One region of the Azospira inquinata genome, then DNA from elsewhere that is predicted to be linked to it. Evidence: riboswitches for the same ligand, from Rfam matches in the RefSeq annotation. Region 1 holds a riboswitch; each other region holds the start of a gene.
The links. Region 1 has a riboswitch for cobalamin ahead of bluB (5,6-dimethylbenzimidazole synthase). Riboswitches for the same ligand answer to the same signal wherever they lie in the genome.
Positions count from the first base shown of each region.

Region 1 (7,281 bases):
TATTCACCTTGCGCACCCCGTGCTTGATGCCGATGACGATTTCTTCCACGGGCACCCCGTAGGTTTCCTTCATGTCGCCGCCGAATTCCCGGATTTCCGCCAGCAGTTCCTGGGGCACGGAGGAGGAGCCGTGCATGACCAGATGGGTGTTGGGAATGCGGGCGTGGATTTCCTTGATGCGCTCAATGGCCAGGATGTCTCCGGTGGGCTTCTTGGTGAATTTGTAAGCCCCGTGGCTGGTGCCGATGGCGATGGCCAGGGCGTCGCAATTGGTTTGTTTGACGAAGTCGGCGGCCTGGTTGGGGTCCGTGAGCAGCTGGTCCCGGGTCATGTGGCCTTCCGCCCCATGGCCGTCTTCCTTATCCGCCTTCATGGTTTCCAGGGAGCCCAGCACCCCCAGTTCCGCTTCCACGGTGACGCCGATGTAATGGGAGAATTCCACCACTTTCTTGCTCACCGCCACGTTGTATTCGTAGGAGGCGGCGGTCTTGCCGTCTTCCTGGAGGGATCCGTCCATCATCACGGAAGAAAAGCCGGAGGCGATGGCCGCCATGCATACGGCGGGGGATTGGCCGTGGTCCTGGTGCATGACCACGGGAATGTGGGGATAGGCTTCCACGGCGGCCAGAATCTGGTGGCGCAGGAAGGCTTCCCCGGCGTATTTCCGGGCGCCGGCGGAGGCCTGCATGATGACCGGGGCATTGACCTGATTGGCGGCCTCCATGATGGCCCAGACCTGCTCCATGTTATTGACGTTGAAAGCGGGCAGGCCGTAGCCGTTTTCAGCGGCATGGTCCAGGAGTTGGCGCATGGATACGATGGGCATGGTGTTCCTCCAAGGGTGACGGCATCTTTTTCCGGGAGTGGCCCGGGGATGCTCGGAAACCGGTGATTTTAACTGCCTTGGGCGGCGGGCGCGAGTTTCCCCGGGGCCGGGTCTAGAGACGGCGCTCTTTTGCCGCCCGGGCCTGATCCTGGCGCAGCTGGGTTTGCAGGCTGGCGGGGGCGGCCTGGCCCCAGGCATCCTCATAAACCAGTTCCGCCAGATCCAAGCGGTGGCGCCAGCCCAGGGTTTCCAGTTCCGGCTGGCTCTCGAAATGGCGCACATAGCCCAGGCACAGATAGGCCACCACCTCCACCTGGGGCGGCAGTCCCAGATGGGCATGGACTCGCTGGGGATCGAAAATGCTCACCCAGCCCACCCCCAGGCCCTCGGCCCGGGCCGCCAGCCACAGGTTCTGCACGGCGCAGACGGTGCTGAACAGGTCCATGGTGGGAATGTGGGTGCGCCCCAGCACCACCGGTCCGGCCCGGTCCCGGTCGCAGGTGACTACCAAATTGAGAGGGGATTCCAGAATCCCTTCCAGCTTGATACGGCTGTAGAGTCGGCCCTGATCGCTGCCAAAGCGGGCCCGGGCTTCTTCGTTGGCCTGGAGAAACAGGTCGTGGACGCCCTGGCGCCGCGCCAGGTCCCGGAGCAGGAGAAAGCTCCAGGGCTGCATGAAGCCCACGGAGGGGGCGAAATGGGCGGCGGTGAGGAGGCGGGAGAGGACGGCGTCGGGCACCGGGTCCGGCTTGAACTGGCCCCGCACGTCCCGGCGGGAAAAAATGGTGTGATACAGGGCATCCCGTAGGGCCTCAGGAAAGGCTTGCTCTTCCTGGGCCTGGGCTAGAACTCCGGCCGCGTTGGCGTAAACCGGGGTGGAAGCGGTGGGAGTGGCGGCAATGGGGAGAGTGGCGGCGGCCGGTGTGGCCCCCGTCTTCTCCGCGGCTGCGGGGCTAAGGGTGGTGCAGTTGATTGAGGTGGCGTGCGGCTGGGCGGTCTTCATGGAGTCCCCTTCAGAAGCGCGGTGGGGACGCACCCGGCCTGGCGCGTCCGAAGCTTCCCCCGGCCGGTCTTCTGACTCGGGTTCCCTTTCCCGGCGCGCCTTCCCGGCCCAAGGCCAGTGGCGTCTGCACCGGGAATCCCCCTCACAGCGTTGGGCACGTTGCGGAATAGGCAGGGGGGCTGAAGCTCCGCCTGCCGCACCGTATTCCCGATTCTCCCTGATGGGCACCGGGGGACGTGGGGCCGCCACGGTGGGCGACCAGGACCCATTTTATCAGCCCGGGCTGACGGCAGGCGGGCAGCCCGGGCGCAACCGCAACCGCAACCGCAACCGCAACCGCAACCGCAACCGCAACCGCAACCGCAACCGCAACCGCAACCGCAACCGCAACCGCAACCGCAACCGCAACCGCAACCGCAAACCGCAAACCGCAAACCGCAAACCGCAAACCGCAAACCGCAAACCGCAGCCCGCAGCCCGCAGCCCGCAGCCCGTGCGCCGGGGGACCGAACTCTCCCCGGGAGGCGGGGCTACTCCTGATCCGTCGTCCGAGGCGTGGGCAGGCGGTGCTCTCCGACCCGGATAATTTTCAGGGTGTTGGTGCCTCCGGGGGTGCCGATGGGTTCTCCCACGGTGAGGACCATCAAATCCCCCTTGGCTACGGCGCCCCGGGCGATGAGCAGTTGCTCCGCCTCATAGAGCAGCACGTCCCGGTCCGTGTGCAGCTGGCTCATGAGCACCGGGCTCACTTCCCGGAACAGGGCCATTTGGGTGACGGCGCCCTGGCTCGGGGTGAGGGCGTAGATGGGCACGCCGCAGTTGAGCCGGCTCATCCACAGGGCGGTGGAGCCGGATTGGGTAAGGGTGGCGATGGCTTTGACTTTGAGGTGGTGGGCGGTCCAGATGGCGGCCATGGAAATGGACTGATCGATGCTGGCGAAAACCCGGTCCAGGAATTCCCGGTCCAGGGAGACTTCGGCGGAACGCTCCGCTTCCAGACACACCCGGGCCATGGCTTCCACCGTTTCCACCGGGTATTCGCCGCTGGCGGTTTCGGCGGACAACATGACCGCGTCCGTGCCGTCCAGTACCGCGTTGGCCACGTCCGACACCTCGGCCCGGGTGGGCACGGGGGAATGGATCATGGATTCCATCATCTGGGTGGCGGTGATGGCCAGTTTGTTCATTTCCCGGGCGTGGCGAATCATCTTCTTTTGCAGGGCGGGCACCGCCGCATCCCCCACTTCCACGGCCAGGTCCCCCCGGGCCACCATGACCCCGTCGGAGGCGGCGAGGATTTCATCCAGGGCATCCACTGCCTCGGTGCGCTCGATTTTGGCGATGGTCAGGGCTCGGCCCCCGGCGGCCCGCATCAGCTGACGGGCCATGTACATGTCAGCGGCGCTCTTGGGGAAGGAGACGGCCAGATAATCCACATCCAGGCGGGCGGCGGTCTTGATGTCTTCCATGTCCTTGGCGGTCAGGGCCGGGGCGGACAGTCCGCCGCCCTGGCGATTGATACCCTTGTTATTGGACAGCTCCCCGCCCTGGCGCACCACGGTGTGGATTTCCGTGCCAGCCACCCGCACTACGTCCAGCACGATGCGTCCGTCGTCCAGGAGCAGCACGGCCCCCGACCCCACATCCCGGGGCAGGTCTTTGTAATCCAGCCCCACCCGTTCCCGGTTCCCCAGGGCACAGGCCGCATCCAGAATGAAGGGGGCGCCTTTTTCCAGCAGCACCTTGCCTGCCTCGAACTTGCCCACCCGAATCTTGGGGCCCTGCAAATCCGCCAGAATGCCCACCGGGCGCCCCAGGCGGGTGGAGATTTCCCGCACCGTGGCGGCCCGCTGCAAATGGTCCTCCGGGGTGCCGTGGGAAAAATTCATGCGGACCACATCCACCCCCGCCAAAATGAGTTTTTCCAGAACATCCGGATCGGTGGAAGCGGGGCCCAGGGTGGCGACGATTTTGGTATGGCGGGACATGGTCCTATTCCGTCTAGTGAGTTAGACGCCCATTCTAGCCGTCCTTTTACGCCCCGGGCAGGCTGGCGGAGGGGGCGCTCCGGTGGCAAACTGCCCGCCTTTCCTTTGCCCCATTTTTTCCATGCTGCGCTCCCTCGCCCTCGCCATTCTGGAAACCGCTCCCATTGGGGAAAAAGTCGCGGCGGCCCGGGCGCTGGATGATCGCTTGGCCGTGGTTCCGGAGTCGGTGCTGGTTCCCCGGACCACCCTCCCCGGGCGGGAAGAACGGCCTATCCTGGTGCCTCCAGCCCAGGTGCCCCGACGCGGCCTGCATACCCGGGAGGGGCGGGGGGCCTTGCTCCATGCCCTGGCCCACATTGAATTCAATGCCATTGATCTGGCCCTGGATGCGGTATGGCGTTTTCCCGGGTTGCCGGAGGATTTTTATCGGGACTGGGCCCGGGTGGCCAAGGAAGAAGCCGGGCATTTCACCCTGATCAACGACCATCTGGCTTCCCTGGGCTATACCTATGGGGATTTCCCCGCCCACCGGGGGCTGTGGGATATGGCGGAAAAGACAGCGGACGATCCCCTGGCCCGGATGGCTCTGGTGCCCTGCACCATGGAAGCCCACGGCCTGGATGTGTCCCCGGCCATTCGGGATAAGCTGGTGCAGGCGGGGGACCCGGCTGCCGGGCCTATTCTGGACGTCATTTTGCGGGATGAGGTGGGCCACGTGGGGGCGGGCTTACGCTGGTATCGCTACCTATGCGACCAGCGGGGATTGGTTCCGGAGGACGCCTATGAGCCGTTGTCCCGGGCCTACGGGGCACCCCGGCGGCGGGGGCCCTACAATCTGGCGGCCCGGCGCCAGGCGGGATTTGGGGAAGAAGAATTGGCGGCGCTGCCCTGAGGGGGACGCCCGGTTGTGGGCCCGTTTCCCCGGCCTAGGGGGAATAGGGCGCAAAAAAAATCCGGCCCTAGGGCCGGATTCATCAGCGGTTTTTCCTGAAGTGTCTTTAGAACTTCACCGTTACCCCAGCATAGAGGGAACGGCCCATGCCCGGCACCGTAATGCCGTAGGGAGCACTGGCTTTGTTGATAGCCATGGTCATCCCTTGCCCGATGTAAGCGCCGCCCAGGGGGGAGCTGTAGAGCCGGTTGAAGACGTTGTCCAGGCCGATATCCAGGCGGGCCTGTTTCCAGTTGTAGCTGCTGCGCAGGTTGAGTAGGCCGTAACCCCCCGTTTCCATTTCGTTGCGCACGGAGGACACGTCATCCTTGCGGCTCACCAGGATCATTTCTGCCGTATTGGTCCAATTGCCTAACTGGTGATCCACCGCCAGCTTGGCGTTGAGGGGCATGATGTTGTAGAGGTGATCCCCCGTATCCTGGTTCTTGCCATGGGTGTAGCTCAACTGACCCCGACCGGTGAAGGAGCCGAAACCGGTGTACTTGGCGATGGGGAAGAAGCCGGAAATATCCAGACCGTAGAGGCGGGCTTCTTCATTGGCCAGGGTGAGATAGGCGAACTGGTTGCCCGCTAGATTGGTGCTGGGTTTGACACAGCCACTATTGCTCGGGCTGCAGCGGGTGGCATCAATGTAGTCTTTGACCAGACTGTAGTAGGGGGTGACCCGCAGTCCCCATTCCGTTTTGCTGGCATCGTGCCAGTCGGCGGTGAAGCTTAAGGTGTGGGCTACTTCCGGCTTCAGATCCACGTTGCCTTTGTAAGCATTGCCATCATTGACCCAGTCGTTCATAGCCATGGCCATGCCGCCGGTGGACCAGGTGTAGCGTTCGTAGAGGCTGGGGGAGCGGGTCTTGCGGGAGTAGCCCCCTTCATATTCCAGGTTGGCGTTGGCGGTATAACGGGCCAGGGCCGTCAGGTCCAGGTTGTTGTCCGTCTTGCTCCGGTTCCGGTTGTTGAAGGCATTGGCGTCATTCAGGTAGAGGGTGGCCGGAGTGTCCCGGTAACCTTGAACCTTGCCCGCATCGGTCTTCACCGTGCTGCTGCGAATACCCAGCAGGGAGCCCCATTGATTGTTCCAGCGGGCTTCCCATTCGGCGAAGACATCGAACCGGTCCCGTTTGCCGTCGTTGATGTTGACGAAAGTATTGGGGGACATCATGCCGCCGGAGGGGGCCCACTCATCATTGAGGCGGTAATGCTGGAATTCCGAACCCAGGCGCAGGATATCCCGGGGATTCAGATTGATTTCTGCCTTGATCGTGGCCCCGGTGTTTTTGCCGTCCGTGGCCATGGGCATGCCAGGAATGTTGTAGTTGGAGCCGTTGGCGTACCAGAATTCCTTGTCGTCGGAGAAATTCATCTTGTGCCGGGTGTGCTCGTAATACACTCGGGCTTCCAGCTTGCCCCAGTCGTAAAGCCCCGAATAGCCCAGATTGACCTGATCACTCTTGTTGCTGGTCATGTCCATGTGCTGATTGGGAAAGCCCTGGTAGGGAATGTCCTGGGTGCCTACTTTCAAATCCACCACATGGCTGCCATTGCGGGCGGCGATGTCAATGGACTGGTTGCGCGCCTTGTAGGCGGAGGAGCCCACCGTATCCCCAGAAATCCAGTGGTCGGTGGTGGTGTGCAGGGAGGCGGTGCCCGGTTTGAAATTGCCCCCTGCCTTGTAATTATCCGATTCCGCCGTGGAACCGTTGAAGGTGATGGACAGGTTTTCCGAAGCCAAGGTGGCGCTGGCGTGGGCGCCGTTGCCATTGCCATTGGAGCGGTAGAAGGCGCCCAATTCCCCAGTGGTCAGCAGGCCTTGCCCAGGCTGGGCGAAACGGGGCCCCCGGGACTTCACCACCACGGTGCCGCCAATGGCGTCCCCCCCCACGCTCACCGGGGTGACGCCGGAATACACCTGGATGCTTTCCACATTGGTGGGGTCGATGTAGGACAGGGGGGAGTTCATGTGATTGCCGCAGGCGGAAATCAAATCCATGCCGTCCACCTTGATCCGGTTCCGGTCATCCGCCAGGCCATGGATTACGGGCAGGCTGGAGACCCCCCCCGCGCTGCTCATGGCCACCCCCGGCACATCCCGGAGTAGGGTGGCCGTATCGCTGGTGCCGGCGGCCAGGGCCCGCAGGGTGTTGGTATCCACCCGGGTCGGCTCCGCCACATCGGAAATCCGGTCCCCCGTGACCACCACTTCCCCCAGTTGGGGAATGGGCGCGGTGCTTTCCTGGGACCAGGCGAGGGCGGACATGCCCATGGAAATGCAGGCCAGACCGACGGCGGCCGGCAGCGGACGAATACGGAACCCCATTGCTGTACCCCTTTTTTGGTTTTTTAAAGGGGGGAATTGTGGTCCGGGCTATGACTTACCGGAATGTGGCAAATTGTCGCATTCGTTGTCCGGGGCGGATTTCGACCTGGCGGCTAGGCATAAAAAAGGCATCCGTCGCGACGGATGCCTTGGCGGAGCGCCTGGGGCCTAGAACTTCACATTGACGCTGGCGTAGAC
Region 1 is NZ_CP064782.1:867,177-874,457, reverse strand. Features, by position in the region: gene fba (class II fructose-bisphosphate aldolase) at 1-826, opposite strand, end outside; gene bluB (5,6-dimethylbenzimidazole synthase) at 939-1,829, opposite strand; cobalamin riboswitch at 1,885-2,064, opposite strand; gene pyk (pyruvate kinase) at 2,360-3,817, opposite strand; gene Azoinq_RS03830 (ferritin-like domain-containing protein) at 3,939-4,709, shown strand; gene Azoinq_RS03825 (TonB-dependent receptor) at 4,816-7,083, opposite strand; gene Azoinq_RS03820 (TonB-dependent receptor) at 7,252-7,281, opposite strand, start outside.

Region 2 (7,281 bases), 910 kb from region 1:
CATCCGGTCATAACGTTCCCCTTCCGTCTTGAATTCCCCGCCCAGGCCCCAGGCGCCCCAGCGCCGTTCCAGGGAGGCGCTGGCCAGGTTCTTGGCGCGCCGGTTCAGCTGATCCCCCGTATCCACCTCCTTGGGGTCTTGGTGGGTATAGCTGGTGGTCCAGCGCCAGTCCTCCGCGGCATGTTCCCAGGTAGCGGTAAAGCCTTTGATCAAGGCTTCGTAGTTCTGGGGCACGTAGTTGGCATCCAGTTCGATGTCGTTGTGGATGCTATTCCGGAAGGCCACCAGGCGTACCGTGTCCGCCCCCTGCCGGTAGCGGGTACCGATTTCAAAGTTGTGGGACTTTTCCGGCTGGAGATTGGGGTTGTTGTAGCAGCCCCACATGGAGCAGGGGTAGTACAAATCCAGCAGAGTAGGTGCCCGGAAGGCCGTACCGGCGCTGGTGGTAAGGGCCCAGGCCTTGGTCAGGTCATAGGCATAGAGCAGGCTGCCGGTGGTCTGGTTGTCGTAGTCGGTCCAGCTGTCGGAACGCACATTGGCCTGGACGTGGTGCTTGCCGTAATCCCCCAGCCACTGGGCCAGCAGGGTGTGAAGATTACGCTGGGTCTTGTCGTAGGTATCAATCCCGGGGCCGTTCACGGTCTGGCGCTCGAATTCCATGCCCAGGGTCAGCTTGCCACTGTCAAAGCTGAAGTGATTGAGCCAGCTGGCCTGCTGGCTGCGGGTCTTGGGGGCATAGGCGCTGCCGCCGGTCTTGCTTTCGTAATCGTAGAGGGCCTGACCCAGCTTGAATTCCGCCTGCCAGCGGGCCGTCACGGGCAATTCATAGGTTGCCCCCACCAGGCTGGTGTTGCCCAGCATGTAAGGCCGGACGGAAAAGCCGTTGTCGTAATCGGTCCGGTCATGGGTTTCCATGGCCACCAGACGGAGGCTGTGGCCATTGCTGAAATCCTGGCGCAGATTGGCCACCAGATTGCGGCGCCGGTAGCCGTCGTCATCCGCCTCATAGGAACTGCTTTGGGGCTTGGTGGTGGAATAGCCGTCGGCCCCGTCCCAGCCCAGGCCCACGTAGAAAGAGGTATTGCCCTGGCGGCCGCCGTAGCCAGCCTGGGTCTGATAGGTGCCGTAACGGCCCACGGTGACGGCCCCGTCGAAGGCCGGCGCCCGATCCGGTTCCCGGGTGAAGAGCTGGATGGCGCCGCCGATGGCACCGGAGCCATAGAGGCTGCTGGCCCCGCCCCGCAACACTTCGATCCGGTCCAGGGCATTCAGGGGCACCTGGTCCAGGGGGGTACTGCCGTCAATGGGATTCATCAGGCGAAAGCCGTCCACCAACATCACCGTCTGGGAAGTTTTTGTACCCCGCAGGTAGACCCCGGAGGTCGTCGTGGGGCCGCCGCTGTTATAGCTTTCAATCCCCGCCTCCTGGGACAACGCCGAGGTCAGATCCGTGCTGGCTGCCGCTTCGATGCGGTTCCGGCTCACCACGGACACATCCTGGGCCGGATTGGCCGCGGCCCCGGGCACCCGGGTGGCGGTGACCACCACGTCCGCCAGAACGTTATCCACGTCGGCGCCGTAGGCGGAAGAAAAGAGAGTCGCCAGACTGGCGGCGATAAGGCTGGGTTGCCACTTGAATTGCATGGAGTTGCTCCAGAGGGCGGCCGATGCGTCCCCGCTCGGCTCACGTGAGTACCGAGGCAATACCGCGACAAGAGGGAATCAGAGTAAGGATGCCGAAAGCCGGCCACCGGACTCGCCGCCTCCCCGCGGCACTACCGCCAAACTCCTTCTAGGCCGGTATCCGGGCTCGGAAGTCTTGATCCGTCGCCTTCCCAGGACGGATAGTCCCAGTGGCTTGCTGTGGCGGACCCACACTTCCTCACCGTTGCGGGGGCAGCACAGGCATTGGGGCACACGATCGAGCGTGCCCCGCACCTGTTTCCCGTTTAACCGCGTGGAAGGGCTTCCAACGCGGCACCTGAAAGGAAAAAACGCCCGATTGGTGATCGAGCGTGTGACAAAGTGTAACGGATTACCCTAATTATGGCGAGGGGTAGGCGGAAAGTAATGCCACAAAACACCTTCAAAAACGCCCCTTATTCCTTGACCTTGCAGGGATTTAACATCTATAGTGCGCGCCTATGGATACCGAACTGAACGCCCTCGAAACCAAGGTTGCCCAGGTCGTCACGCTCTGCCAGAGCCTGAAGACGGAAAACCAGGATTTGCGTCAACGCCTGGCGGCCGCCGAGGAAGAGCAGCAGCGTCTGGCCCTGCGCATGGACGCAGCCCGGACCCGTTTGGAAACCCTGATCCAACAATTGCCAGGGGAAGACAAGGCATGAGCGGAGAAGCGCTGCATCTGGACGTTCGGCTGCTGGGCCGGGAATATCGGGTAGCCTGCCCTTCGGAAGAGCGGGAAGCCCTGCTGGAAGCCGTGGATTACCTGGAACAACAGATGCAGGACGTGGCGGGCAAAGCCAAGAATCTGGCCCCGGAACGGGTGGCCGTCATGGTGGCCCTGAATCTGGCCAGCGAACTCCTCGCCGAACGCCGCAAACCGGCCCCCTCCACTGCCCTGGAAGCCAATGAAGACGGGGCTTCCGAACAAATTCACAAGTCTTTTGACAAGCCTGACTTTCAGCGTAGAATCGGAGACATGGAAGCTCAGTTGGACGCGGTACTGCAAACCCAGTCGCCCCTGTTCTGACTGAACTTCCGCCCAGTGTCCCCTGCGGTGCGCGTCAAGGTCATACATTCCTTGAACCAATGCTAATTGGCATCAGGTTGTCCGCCAAAACGCCGCTGTTGTGAGCGCCCCCAGTCGGGCGCACCTGAAGTGGCTGGCAGGCAGCCGTCTTGGACCCCCGGTTCAGGATGCCGACCTAACGGCACAGGCGGGGGCCCAGCAGTACGGAAACAGCGTGGCTTTTGCCACGCTGTTTTCTTTTGTGGCTCACGCACCCACCGTCACGGCCCCAAACGGGGCGCCGCCCCCCGGGCCTGGCGGGTCCGCCCTAACCTGACCCGCATTTCCCTCCCTCCCCTTTCTTCTCCCCCGCCACCATGAGTTTCGATCCCGCCTGGTTCGCCTTTCTTGCCCTGGGGCTTTTTTCCGGCTTTGTGGCGGGGCTCCTGGGCATCGGCGGCGGCGTGGTGCTGGTGCCCCTGCTGGCCATGCTGTTTGACGCCCAGGGCTTTCCCCAGGCCCAGGTGCTGCACCTAGCCCTGGGCACTTCCATGGCCACCATCGTCTTCACCGCCACCGCCAGCCTGCGCACCCACCACCGGCATGGGGCGGTGCGCTGGGAACTGCTCAAATCCTTCACCCCTGGGGTGTTGGCCGGCGCCCTGCTCGGCCCCCAACTGGCCACCCGGGTACCGACCCGGGAACTGGCCCTGTTCTTCACCGGCTTCATTTTCCTCGTGGCCCTGCAAATGGGCCTGAACCTACGCCCCAAGGCAGGCCGCCACCTGCCGGGCCCCTGGGGCATAGCCGCCGTGGGGGCGGGCATCGGCGCCCTCTCCTCCCTGGTGGCCATTGGCGGCGGGTCCCTCACCGTGCCCTTCCTGGCCTGGTGCGGTGTGCCCCTCACGGAGGCTATCGGCACCTCCGCCGCCCTGGGTCTGCCCATCGCCTTCTTCGGTAGCCTGGGCTATCTCTGGGAGGGCTGGGGCCAGCCGGGCTTACCCTGGGGCAGTCTGGGCTACGTCTATCTGCCAGCGGTGCTGCTGGGAGTAGCTGGTTCCACTCTCACCGCCCCCATGGGTGCCAATCTGGCCCATCGCCTGCCCGTCGCCCGCTTGAAGCGCATTTTTGCGGGCGTCTTGCTGGTGCTGGCGGTGAAGATGCTCTACGGCCTGCTTTAGGGGACGGCCTCACCGACCTCGCCAGCCACACCGGGTTCCCCGGAAACCCCGGGGCGCCTCTCCGGGGCATCCCAATTGCCGCTTTTTCCCCGCCGCTTTCGCCCCATAAAAAAAGCCCCCATGCCGTCACCGGCACGGGGGCTTTTGCCTGAGGAAAACCCCGGACTTATTTCTTCACCGTGAGCTGGGACAAATCCCGCACCGCGCCCTTGTCGGCGGAGGTGGCCATCAGGGCATAGGCCTGGAGGGCCTTGGAAACCACCCGCTGACGCTGGCCTGGCTTCCAGGCCTGGGCACCCTTAGCCTCTTCCGCCGCCCGCCGCTTGGCCAGTTCCGTATCTGCCACGGCCAGGTGGATGCGCCGGTTGGGAATGTCGATTTCGATGGTATCGCCGGTCTGCACCAGGCCGATGGTGCCGCCTTCCGCCGCTTCCGGGGAGGCATGGCCGATGGACAGGCCGGAGGTGCCGCCGGAGAAGCGCCCGTCGGTGAGCAGGGCGCATTCCTTGCCCAGACCCCGGGACTTCAGGTAGCTGGTGGGATAGAGCATTTCCTGCATGCCCGGGCCGCCCTTGGGGCCTTCGTAGCGGATCACCACCACGTCCCCGGCTACCACTTCATTGCCCAGAATGCCTTCCACCGCCGCTTCCTGGCTTTCGTAAACCCGCGCCTTGCCGGTGAATTTGAGGATGGATTCATCCACCCCGGCGGTCTTCACGATACAGCCGTTTTCCGCCAGATTGCCGTAGAGCACGGCCAGGCCGCCATCCTTGGAATAGGCGTTTTCCAGGTTACGCACACAGCCGTGGGTGCGGTCCAGATCCAGTTCCGTAAAGCGCCGATCCTGGGAGAAGGCCACCTGGGTGGGCACGCCGCCAGGGGCAGCCTTGTAGAACTCCAGGATTTCCCGGGTGGCGGAACGGGTCACGTCATAGGTGTCGATGGCTTCGCCCAGGGTTTTCAGATGCACCGTGCCCGCTTCCCGGTGGATCAGCCCGGCCCGGTCCAGCTCAGCCAGAATGCCCATGATGCCGCCGGCCCGATGCACGTCTTCCACGTGATACTTCTGGGTGGCGGGGGCCACCTTGCAGAGGCAGGGCACCTTGCGGGAAAGCCGGTCGATGTCCTGCATGGTGAAATTGACCCCGGCTTCCTGGGCCACGGCCAGGAGGTGGAGCACGGTATTGGTGGAACCGCCCATGGCCACATCCAGGCTCATGGCGTTTTCAAAGGCATTAAAGCTGGCGATGCTGCGGGGCAGAACGGAGGCGTCGTCCTTTTCGTACCAGCGCTTGGCCAGTTCCACGATGCGCCGCCCGGCCCCCAGGAACAGCTCCTTGCGGTCCGCGTGGGTGGCCACCACCGTGCCGTTACCCGGCAGGGACAGGCCCAGGGCCTCGGTCAGGCAGTTCATGGAATTAGCGGTAAACATGCCGGAACAGGAACCGCAGGTGGGGCAGGCGGAGCGTTCGAACTGTTCCACTTCCCCGTCGGAAACCTTGGTATCCCCGGCCTTGATCATGGCATCGATCAAATCCACCGCCACGGTCTTGCCTTCCCACTGGACCTTGCCCGCTTCCATGGGGCCGCCGGAGACGAAGATGGTGGGGATATTCACCCGCATTGCGGCCATCAGCATCCCCGGGGTGATTTTGTCGCAATTGGAAATGCACACCATGGCGTCGGCACAGTGGGCATTCACCATGTATTCCACGGAATCGGCGATGAGGTCCCGGGAAGGCAGGCTGTAGAGCATACCGTCATGGCCCATGGCGATGCCGTCGTCGATGGCGATGGTGTTGAATTCCTTGGCAATGCCCCCCGCCGCCTCGATTTCCCGGGCCACCAGCTGGCCCAGATCCTTAAGATGGACGTGGCCGGGCACGAACTGGGTGAAGGAATTCACCACGGCAATGATGGGTTTGCCGAAATCGCCGTCCTTCATGCCGGTGGCACGCCACAGGGCGCGGGCGCCGGCCATGTTGCGGCCGTGGGTGGATGTATGGGAACGATAGGCAGGCATGGGATATCTCCAGACGACAAAACGCCGCAATGACAATAAAATAACAGGCAGCGGCGTTGGTAAGGGGCCGATTCTAGCACGCTGATCCGAGCCCTTCCCGCCCCGCGCCGCCCCCTTCCGCCACAAGAGGACAGACGTCATGCCTATCTCCCGCAAGCTCGCCCTCACCGTTTCCGCCCTCCTCGCCTTAATGCTGCTGGTGGGAATCATGGGGGTGGTCCGCTTCAATCAATTAGAAGATCGCTTCAACGACATCGCCGATAACTGGCTGCCCAAGGTGCGGGCCGCCTCCGGAGTGGCCGCCGAACTGCTGGACTTCCGCAATCGGGAAACCCAATTGCTCATCGCCGCCAATGGGGCGGAAGTGGACGACGCCCTCCAGCGGGGCAACCAAAATCTGGCCCAACTGCGTAAGCATGAAGAGGAATTTTCCGCCCACTTGGATGCTCCGGAAGAAAAGCAGCAGTACCAGGACTACCAGGGCAAACTCAGCGCCTACCTGAAAACCCACGATCAGCTGGTGGCCCTGGTCCGGAGCGGCAAGCACGAAGAGGCCCTGGCCTATTTCCGGGGGGATTCCCGCAAAGCCTTGCGGAATCTGCGGCCCGTGGTGGATGACGCGGTGGAGGGCAGCGCCCGCAACGCCCGGGTCTCCCGGGAAGCGGCCCAGGAACTGGCCGCCACCGCCAAAATCTGGCTCATCGGCTGCGCCCTGGTAGCCCTGGTGCTGGGGGCTGGGCTGGCCTTCTGGCTCTACCACGCCATCAACAATCCCTTAACCCGCATCCAGAACGCGGTGAAAGACATCCAGGAACGCAACGATTTCACCGTCACCCTGCCCGCGTCCGGAGGGGACGAAACCTCGGCGGTGGCCGCTTCCATCAACCAGCTCACCGGGGCCCTGCGCCAGGCCCTGCGTCAGTTGCGGGACGGCATCGGGCGCCAGGACCACATGGCCCAGGACATGGCCCAGGCCTCCCACCAGGTTTCCGACAGTTCGGCCAAGCAATCCGAGGCCGCCGCCTCCATGTCCGCCACGGTGGAAGAGCTGACCGTGAGCATCAATCAGGTGGGGGACAACGCCCAGCGGGCCCATGAACTGGCCGTGGCTTCCGGCCAGGCGGCGGAAGAAGGGGGCAAGGTGATCTCCGACACCGTCACCCAGATGAAAGCCATCGCCGCCCGCATTACGGACACGGCCCAGGCCATCCAGGCCCTGGGCCAGGCCTCCCAGCAGATTTCCAGCATTGTCCAAGTGATTAAGGACGTGGCGGATCAGACCAATCTCCTGGCTCTGAACGCCGCCATTGAAGCGGCCCGGGCCGGGGAACAGGGTCGAGGCTTTGCCGTGGTGGCGGACGAAGTACGCAAGCTGGCGGAACGGA
Region 2 is NZ_CP064782.1:1,781,148-1,788,428, reverse strand. Features, by position in the region: gene Azoinq_RS08235 (TonB-dependent receptor domain-containing protein) at 1-1,644, opposite strand, end outside; cobalamin riboswitch at 1,779-2,000, opposite strand; gene Azoinq_RS08230 (hypothetical protein) at 2,145-2,348, shown strand; gene Azoinq_RS08225 (cell division protein ZapA) at 2,345-2,713, shown strand; RNA gene ssrS (6S RNA) at 2,730-2,911, shown strand; gene Azoinq_RS08215 (sulfite exporter TauE/SafE family protein) at 3,070-3,873, shown strand; gene ilvD (dihydroxy-acid dehydratase) at 4,040-5,896, opposite strand; gene Azoinq_RS08205 (methyl-accepting chemotaxis protein) at 6,036-7,281, shown strand, end outside.
Region 2: another riboswitch for cobalamin. It lies ahead of Azoinq_RS08235 (TonB-dependent receptor domain-containing protein); the one in region 1 lies ahead of bluB (5,6-dimethylbenzimidazole synthase).

Region 3 (7,281 bases), 940 kb from region 1:
TTTCACCAAGAACGTGATCGACGAGCATCTGGACATGATCATGGTCTGCCATCACCTGGACCCCCACTTGCCGGAAGACGTGGCCTTCGCCCGGTCCCGAATCCGCTTTGGTACCCTGGCGGCGGAAGATGTGCTCCATGACATGGGCGCCATATCTATCCTGAACTCCGATTCCCAGGCCATGGGACGGCCGGGGGAAGTCATCATCCGAGCCTGGCAGACTGCCGACAAAATGAAGAAACAACGGGGCCAGCTGCCGGAAGCCGCCGGGGAGGATAACGACAACTTCCGCGCCAAGCGCTATGTGGCCAAATACACCATCAACCCAGCCATCACCCACGGCATCTCCACCTACGTGGGTTCCCTGGAGCCTGGGAAACTGGCGGATCTGGTGATCTGGAATCCGGCCCTGTTCGGCGTCAAACCGGATTACGTGCTGAAAGGCGGGGTCATTGCCGCCGCCAAAATGGGGGACCCCAACGCCTCCATCCCCACGCCCCAGCCAGTCATCATGCGGCCCATGTTCGGCGCTTACGGCCTGGCCGCCCCCCGCAGCTGTTTCACCTTCGTCTCCGGCGCCGCCTACGAAGGGGGCATCCGGGAAAAACTGGGGCTGAACCGCTTGGTGGCGCCGGTGAAAAACTGCCGCACCGTGGGCAAAAAGGACATGCGCCTCAACGACCTGACGCCACACGTGGAAGTGGACCCGGTGAGCTACGAAGTCAGCATTGACGGGGTTCCCATCACCTGCCAGCCCGCCCAGACCCTGCCCCTGTCCCAACGCTACTTCTTGTTTTAGGCGCCTAGGCCTCCCCCCTCAGCCCCCCACCGGATAGGGCACAAAGCTGGTTCGGTCTTCGTCCACCGCCAGGGGGCGGCCCAGGGGAGGGAAGGCCCGCTGGGGACAGTCTGCCCGTTCGCAGACCTTGCAGCCCGCACCGATGGGGGTACGGGCCGCCGGGTCCTGCAAATCCAGGCCATGGGAATAGACCAGCCGGTGGGCGTAGGCCAGATCGCAGCCCAGGCCCACGGCAAAGGTTTTGCCCGGGGCGCCCCAGCCCTGGTAGCCCCGACGCACAGTGCGGGCCAGCCAGAAATAGGCCCGGCCGTCGGGCATGGCAGCCAGCTGGGTGAGGATGCGGCCGGGCTGGGCAAAGGCCTCGTACACATTCCACAGGGGGCAACTGCCCCCCACCCGGGAGAAGTGGAAATCCGTGGCGGACTGGCGTTTGGAAATATTGCCCGCCCGATCCACCCGCACAAAGAAAAAGGGCACTCCCCGGGCGTCGGGCCGTTGCAGGGTGGAGAGGCGGTGGCAGACGCTTTCAAAGCCCACGCCGAAGCGGCGCCCCAGGCGTTCGATGTCGTAGCCCAGACTTTCGGCGGCAGCCAGGAAGGGGGCGTAGGGCAGCAGCAGGGCCCCGGCAAAATAGTTGGCCAGGCCGATGCGGGCCAGGCGCCGGGCTTCCTCCCCGGACAGGTCCGCCTCCGCCGCCAGGCGCTGGATCACCTCCCTCCCTTCGAGGAAGGCTAACTGGGTAGCCAACTGAAAGGCCCGCTGACCCGGATTGAGGTGGGGCGCCAGGGTGAGCAGGCGCTGGCGGGCATCGTAACGACGCAGGGCTTCCCCGGGGGCCTCCGGCCTTGCCGCCCCCGTCTCCCGGCTGTCCCCCAGAACCACCTTTACCCCATGGCGCCGGGCCAGGATGTCCGCCAGGGCCGGGGCCGTATCCCCTGGGGTCAGGCCCCATTGGGCCCAGCACTGTTCCGCCAGAGCATCCAGCTCCGCCACGTGGTTATGGCGGGCGTAAAACAAATCCCGCACCTCCTCAAAGGGCGCGGGGGCGGCCACCGTCCCCTCCCCCGTGCCCCCGAGCCGGGCGGACAGGGCAGCCACCTGCTCCGCCCCCTGGCGATAACGGCGATGCAGGCCAAGAAAGGCCCGGGCCAGGGCGGGCATGGCGCTGGCCAATTCCCGGATTTCCGCCTGGGACACCCCTTCCCCGCCGGGGGCCTCGGCCAGCACATCCTGCAATTCGGTCACCAGCCGGGCCTCGTCGTCCTCGGCAAAGCGCTGCACATCCACCCCGAACACCCCGTTGAGCTTGAGCAGCACGGACACCGTGAGGGGGCGCTGGTTCTGTTCCAGCTGATTGAGGTAGCTGGGAGACAGGCCCAGGGCCCGGGCCAGGGCCACCTGGGTGAGCTGACGCTCCTCCCGCAGGCGTTTCAAGCGCACCCCCATGAAGGATTTTTTCATGGCCGCCCCGCCCCGGCAAAAGACAGCCCCCGGCCCCGGAAGCCCCGTCCCTGGGAGCCGGGGACCGGCCCCATTCGCAAAATTCGCAAAACTCCGGAAAAACCTTCGATTATCTTCGCCATTTCAGTTATTTACGCCATTTTTGGGATGCGTATATTGCAAACATTCCCGGCGCTTGGCAAGCCGGATCCGGGGGCACGGTGCCCCCCGCCACGGGCCCTTGGGATCCACCGGCGTCGGGAATACCGAATTTTCAGGAGACCCCCATGCACACGGACCGCCACGATCACCCCCGCGCCCTCTACGAAGGCATTGCGGATTCCCTGCGGGAGCGCATTTTCAAGCACCAGCTGGCGCCGGGCACGCCCCTGGACGAGGGGGCCATCGCCCGGGAATACGGGGTGAGCCGCACCCCGGTGCGGGAAGCAGTGAAGGTGCTGGCCCACGAAGGCCTGCTCTGCATCCATCTGCGCAACGGGGTGCGTCAGGAATGCACCGTGGCCCGCCTCTCCCCCCGGGACCTGGACGAGCTGCTCACCGTGCTCACCCTAGTGGAAACCTTCACCGTCCAGCAGGCTGCCCGACGCCGGGGCTTTGGCCTGGGCCTGCATCAGGACCGGCCCCAGGCGCCGGAGGAAAACTTCTACGACCGGCTCATGGAATCGGCGGGCAATCTGTATCTGGAAGACGTAATCCGGGCCCTGGGGGACAAGCTGCTCCTGGGCTGGGGACCGGAATTCCGACGCCTCAATCAGAGCATTTTCACCGCGGCCCAGGAGGAACTCTGCCCCTGCCTGGCCCGGGGGGATGTGGAAGGGGCCACCCGCCTGACCCGGCGTCTGGCCCGGGAACGGGCCGCCGCCCTGGGCAATCTGGCGGGGGCGGATGCCCCCCGCTTTCGCCCCGCCACGCCCCAGGCGGTCCCATCCCGTGGGGATACGGGGAACACGCCCCCACCCCGGGGAGAGCGGCCCACAACCACTACCTATAGTGGCGATACGCCGATAGCACACTACATTTAGTATTTCAATCTTGACGTCATCCTGGGGCCGGGGCAACATAGGCCCCACGCGACGGTTCCCCCCAAGGGGAAGTAAAAGGGAATCCGGTGCGGCGCCCACCCCGGTGGGCCCCATTCCGGAGCTGCCCCCGCAACTGTAGGCGGTGAGTCCCCGGCCGGACCCGAACCACTGGAAGCCTCTTCCGGGAAGGTTCGTGGCAACAAGGCCGGGCGACATTGACCCGCAAGCCAGGAGACCTGCCCTCGCCACGTTCATTTGCTTACCAGGAGCGGGGTGTCTCCCGGAAGGCTGGCCCGGTCGGCCCGTCCGCCCGGGAACCGTGCCCGGGGCTATCTGCCCCATTCCGGCCCGCTCCAGACCTTCTCCGACCCCCGTTCCGCTCGCATACGGGGAGTCTTCATGCAGCAAGCCAGTTCCACCGCCCAACGGGGCCCATCTCTACCACCTTCCAGCATTACCGCCGGCCCAGCCCCTGAGACCGAGGCCAACGCCACCAGCCCCTTCGGCCTGGCCTTCCAGGCCCTCTCCGAGTCCTGTCGCCAGACCGTACTGGGGCTCCAGGTCATCCGCCGCAACGGCGCCGTGGTGGCCTTTAACCCGGACAAAATCGCCCTGGCCATGACCAAGGCCTTCCTCGCCGTGAGCGGCGCCCAGGGGGCCGCCTCGGCCCGCATCCGGGACCGGGTGCTGCGCCTCACCGGAGACGCCATTCAGGCCCTCACTCGCCGCCTCCCGGACGGGGGCACGGTGCATATCGAAGACATCCAGGATCAGGTGGAACTGGCCCTAATGCGGGCCGGGGAACACGATGTGGCCCGGGCCTACGTGCTCTACCGGGAACGGCGGGCCGCCGAACGGGCCGCCCAGGCGGCCCAGGCCCAGCCCCGGGAAGAGGAAGCCCCGGTGCTCCACGTGGTGGACGGCCCGGTGCGCCGCCCCCTGGACCGGCAGGCCCTGCTGGCCCTCTGCCAGGCCGCTTGCCAGGGATTGCCAGACGCGGACCCGGCCCTGATCTGGGAACAGGCCCTGCGCAATCTCTATGACGGGGTGAAGCTGGCGGAGGTGCATCAAGCCCTGGTGCTGGCCGCCCGCAGCCTCATCGAGCGGGACCCGGCCTATGACCAGGCCACGGCCCGCCTACAACTCCACGCCCTGCGCCGGGAGGTGCTGGGGGAAGAGGTATTCCAGGCCGACATGGCCCAGCGCTACGGGGACTATTTCCCCGAATTCATCCGCCTGGGGGTGGCAGCGGAACTCCTGGACCCCCGCCTGCTGGAATTCGACCTGACCCAGCTGGCCTGCGCCCTGGAGGGGGAGCGGGATCTCCAATTCACCTACCTGGGGCTGCAAACCCTTTATGACCGCTACTTCCTCCACATCGAGGAACGGCGCATTGAACTGCCCCAGGTCTTTTTCATGCGGGTGGCCATGGGCCTGGCCTTGAACGAGGTGGATCGGGAGGCCCGGGCGGTGGAGTTTTACCACCTGCTCTCCCGCTTCGATTTCATGTGCTCCACCCCCACCCTGTTCAACGCGGGCACCCGCCATCCCCAGCTTTCCTCCTGCTACCTGACCACCACCAGTGACGACCTGGAGGGCATTTACCAGGCCGTCAAGGAAAACGCCCTGCTGCAAAAATACGCCGGCGGCCTGGGCAACGACTGGACCCCGGTACGGGCCCTGGGGGCCCGCATCAAGGGCACCAACGGCAAGAGCCAGGGGGTGATTCCCTTCCTCAAGGTGGTCAATGACACCGCCGTGGCGGTGAACCAGGGGGGCAAGCGCAAGGGGGCGGTGTGTGCCTACCTGGAAACCTGGCACCTGGACATCGAGGAATTCCTGGAACTGCGCAAAAACACCGGGGACGAACGGCGCCGCACCCACGACATGAACACCGCCCACTGGATTCCGGACCTGTTCATGGAGCGGGTCATGGCCGGGGGGGAATGGACCCTCTTTTCCCCGGACGAGACCCCGGACCTCCACGACAAATACGGCTGGGATTTCGACACCGCCTACCAGGCCTACGAAGACCGGGCCGCCCGGGGGGAGCTGAAGCATTTCAAGAAGGTGTCCGCCGTCCAGCTGTGGCGCCGCATGCTCACCATGCTCTTTGAAACCGGCCATCCCTGGGTCACCTTCAAGGACCCTTGCAATCTGCGTTCGCCCCAGCAGCACAAGGGGATAGTGCACAGTTCCAACCTGTGCACCGAAATCACCCTCAACACCTCGGCCACGGAAACCGCCGTCTGCAATCTGGGCTCCATCAATCTGGCCGCCCACCTGGACGTAGCCCGGGGCGGCCTGGACCAGGAAAAGCTGCAACGCACGGTGCGCACCGCCCTGCGCATGCTGGACAACGTCATCGACCTCAACTATTACGCCACCCCCAAGGCGCGCAACGCCAATCTGCGCCATCGCCCCGTGGGCATGGGCATCATGGGCTTTGCCGACTGCCTCCACGCCCTGGGCCTGGCCTACGCCTCCCCGGAGGCCGTGGCCTTTGCCGACCGATCCATGGAAGCGGTGTGCTACCACGCCTACTGGACCTCCACCGAACTGGCGGAAGAACGGGGCACCTATCCCAGCTACCAGGGCAGCCTGTGGAGCCAGGGCATTCTGCCTCCGGACACCCTGGACCGGCTGGCGGAAGCCCGCAGCCATCTGAGTGACGACCCGGCCCGGAATTTCCTGGAAGTGGATCGGCACCAGACCCTGGATTGGGATGCCCTGCGCCGCCGGGTGCTGGACAAGGGCATGCGCAATTCCAACTGCGTGGCCATCGCCCCCACCGCCACCATTTCCAACATTGTGGGGGTCTCCCAGGGCATAGAGCCGGACTACCAGAACCTTTACGTCAAATCCAACCTCTCCGGGGAATTTACCGTAGTCAATCCGGCCCTGGTGCGGGACTTGAAGGCCCTGGACCTGTGGGACGAAATGATGGTGGCGGACCTGAAATATTTCGACGGTTCCCTGGCCCCCATCGACCGGGTGCCGGAAGACCTCAAGGCCCGCTACGCCACGGCCTTTGAAATGGACCCGGTGTGGCTGGTGGAAGCGGCCTCCCGGCGCCAGAAATGGATCGATCAGGCCCAGTCCCTCAATCTCTATCTGGCCACACCGTCCGGTCGCAAGCTGGATGAACTCTACAAGCTGGCCTGGCTGCGGGGCCTGAAGACCACCTATTACCTGCGCACCCTGGGGGCCAGTCAGGCGGAAAAAACCACGGACGGCCGCCGGGAGCAGGAAAGGGAAACCGAGGCCCCGGCCGCCCCCAAATTCTGTTCCATCGACAACCCGGATTGCGAGGCCTGCCAATGAGCGCCAACGCCCCCACCCGGACCGGCGCTGCCCGGCCCGACACCCTATTCGCGGATTGGGACCAGAGCCCGGCCCCCGTCGCTTCCACCCCTGTCCACGGTGCTCCCCGGGCCATGGCGCCGGAAACAGAGGCTCCGGCACGCCCGGTAACGGACTCAGGCAAGGCCACCGCCCCCCGGACACCCCCCATTCCCGCCGCCAACGCCCTCCCCCCCTTGGGGGAAGACCCGGCGGCCCTGGCCCCCATCGATCCCCAGGACAAGCGGGTGGTGGGGGGCCGGGCCGACATTAACCAACTGGCCCCCTTCAAGTACCCCTGGGCCTGGGAATATTTCCTCAAGGCCAACCGCAACCACTGGACGCCCCTGGAAATCAACATGGCCCAGGACGTGCAGGATTACCACCACCGGCTCACCCCAGCGGAACGCCACGTTTTTGAAAATGTGCTGGCCTACCTGACCACCTCCGACATTCTGGCCATGCGCAATATCGGCCTGGCGGTGATGGAAAAAATGACCGCCCCGGAATTGCAGATCTACCAGGCCCGCCAGGTCTACGAAGAATCTCTCCACACCTGGACCTACCAGCACTGCATCGAAACCCTGAACCTGGACCAGCGGGAGATTTACAACCGCTACCGGGTGGTGCCGGAAATCCACGGCAAAATCGCCCTCT
Region 3 is NZ_CP064782.1:1,804,191-1,811,471, reverse strand. Features, by position in the region: gene ureC (urease subunit alpha) at 1-799, shown strand, start outside; gene Azoinq_RS15100 (short-chain fatty acyl-CoA regulator family protein) at 818-2,260, opposite strand; gene Azoinq_RS15095 (GntR family transcriptional regulator) at 2,527-3,282, shown strand; cobalamin riboswitch at 3,318-3,540, shown strand; gene Azoinq_RS08310 (ribonucleoside-diphosphate reductase subunit alpha) at 3,682-6,606, shown strand; gene Azoinq_RS08305 (ribonucleotide-diphosphate reductase subunit beta) at 6,603-7,281, shown strand, end outside.
Region 3: another riboswitch for cobalamin. It lies ahead of Azoinq_RS08310 (ribonucleoside-diphosphate reductase subunit alpha); the one in region 1 lies ahead of bluB (5,6-dimethylbenzimidazole synthase).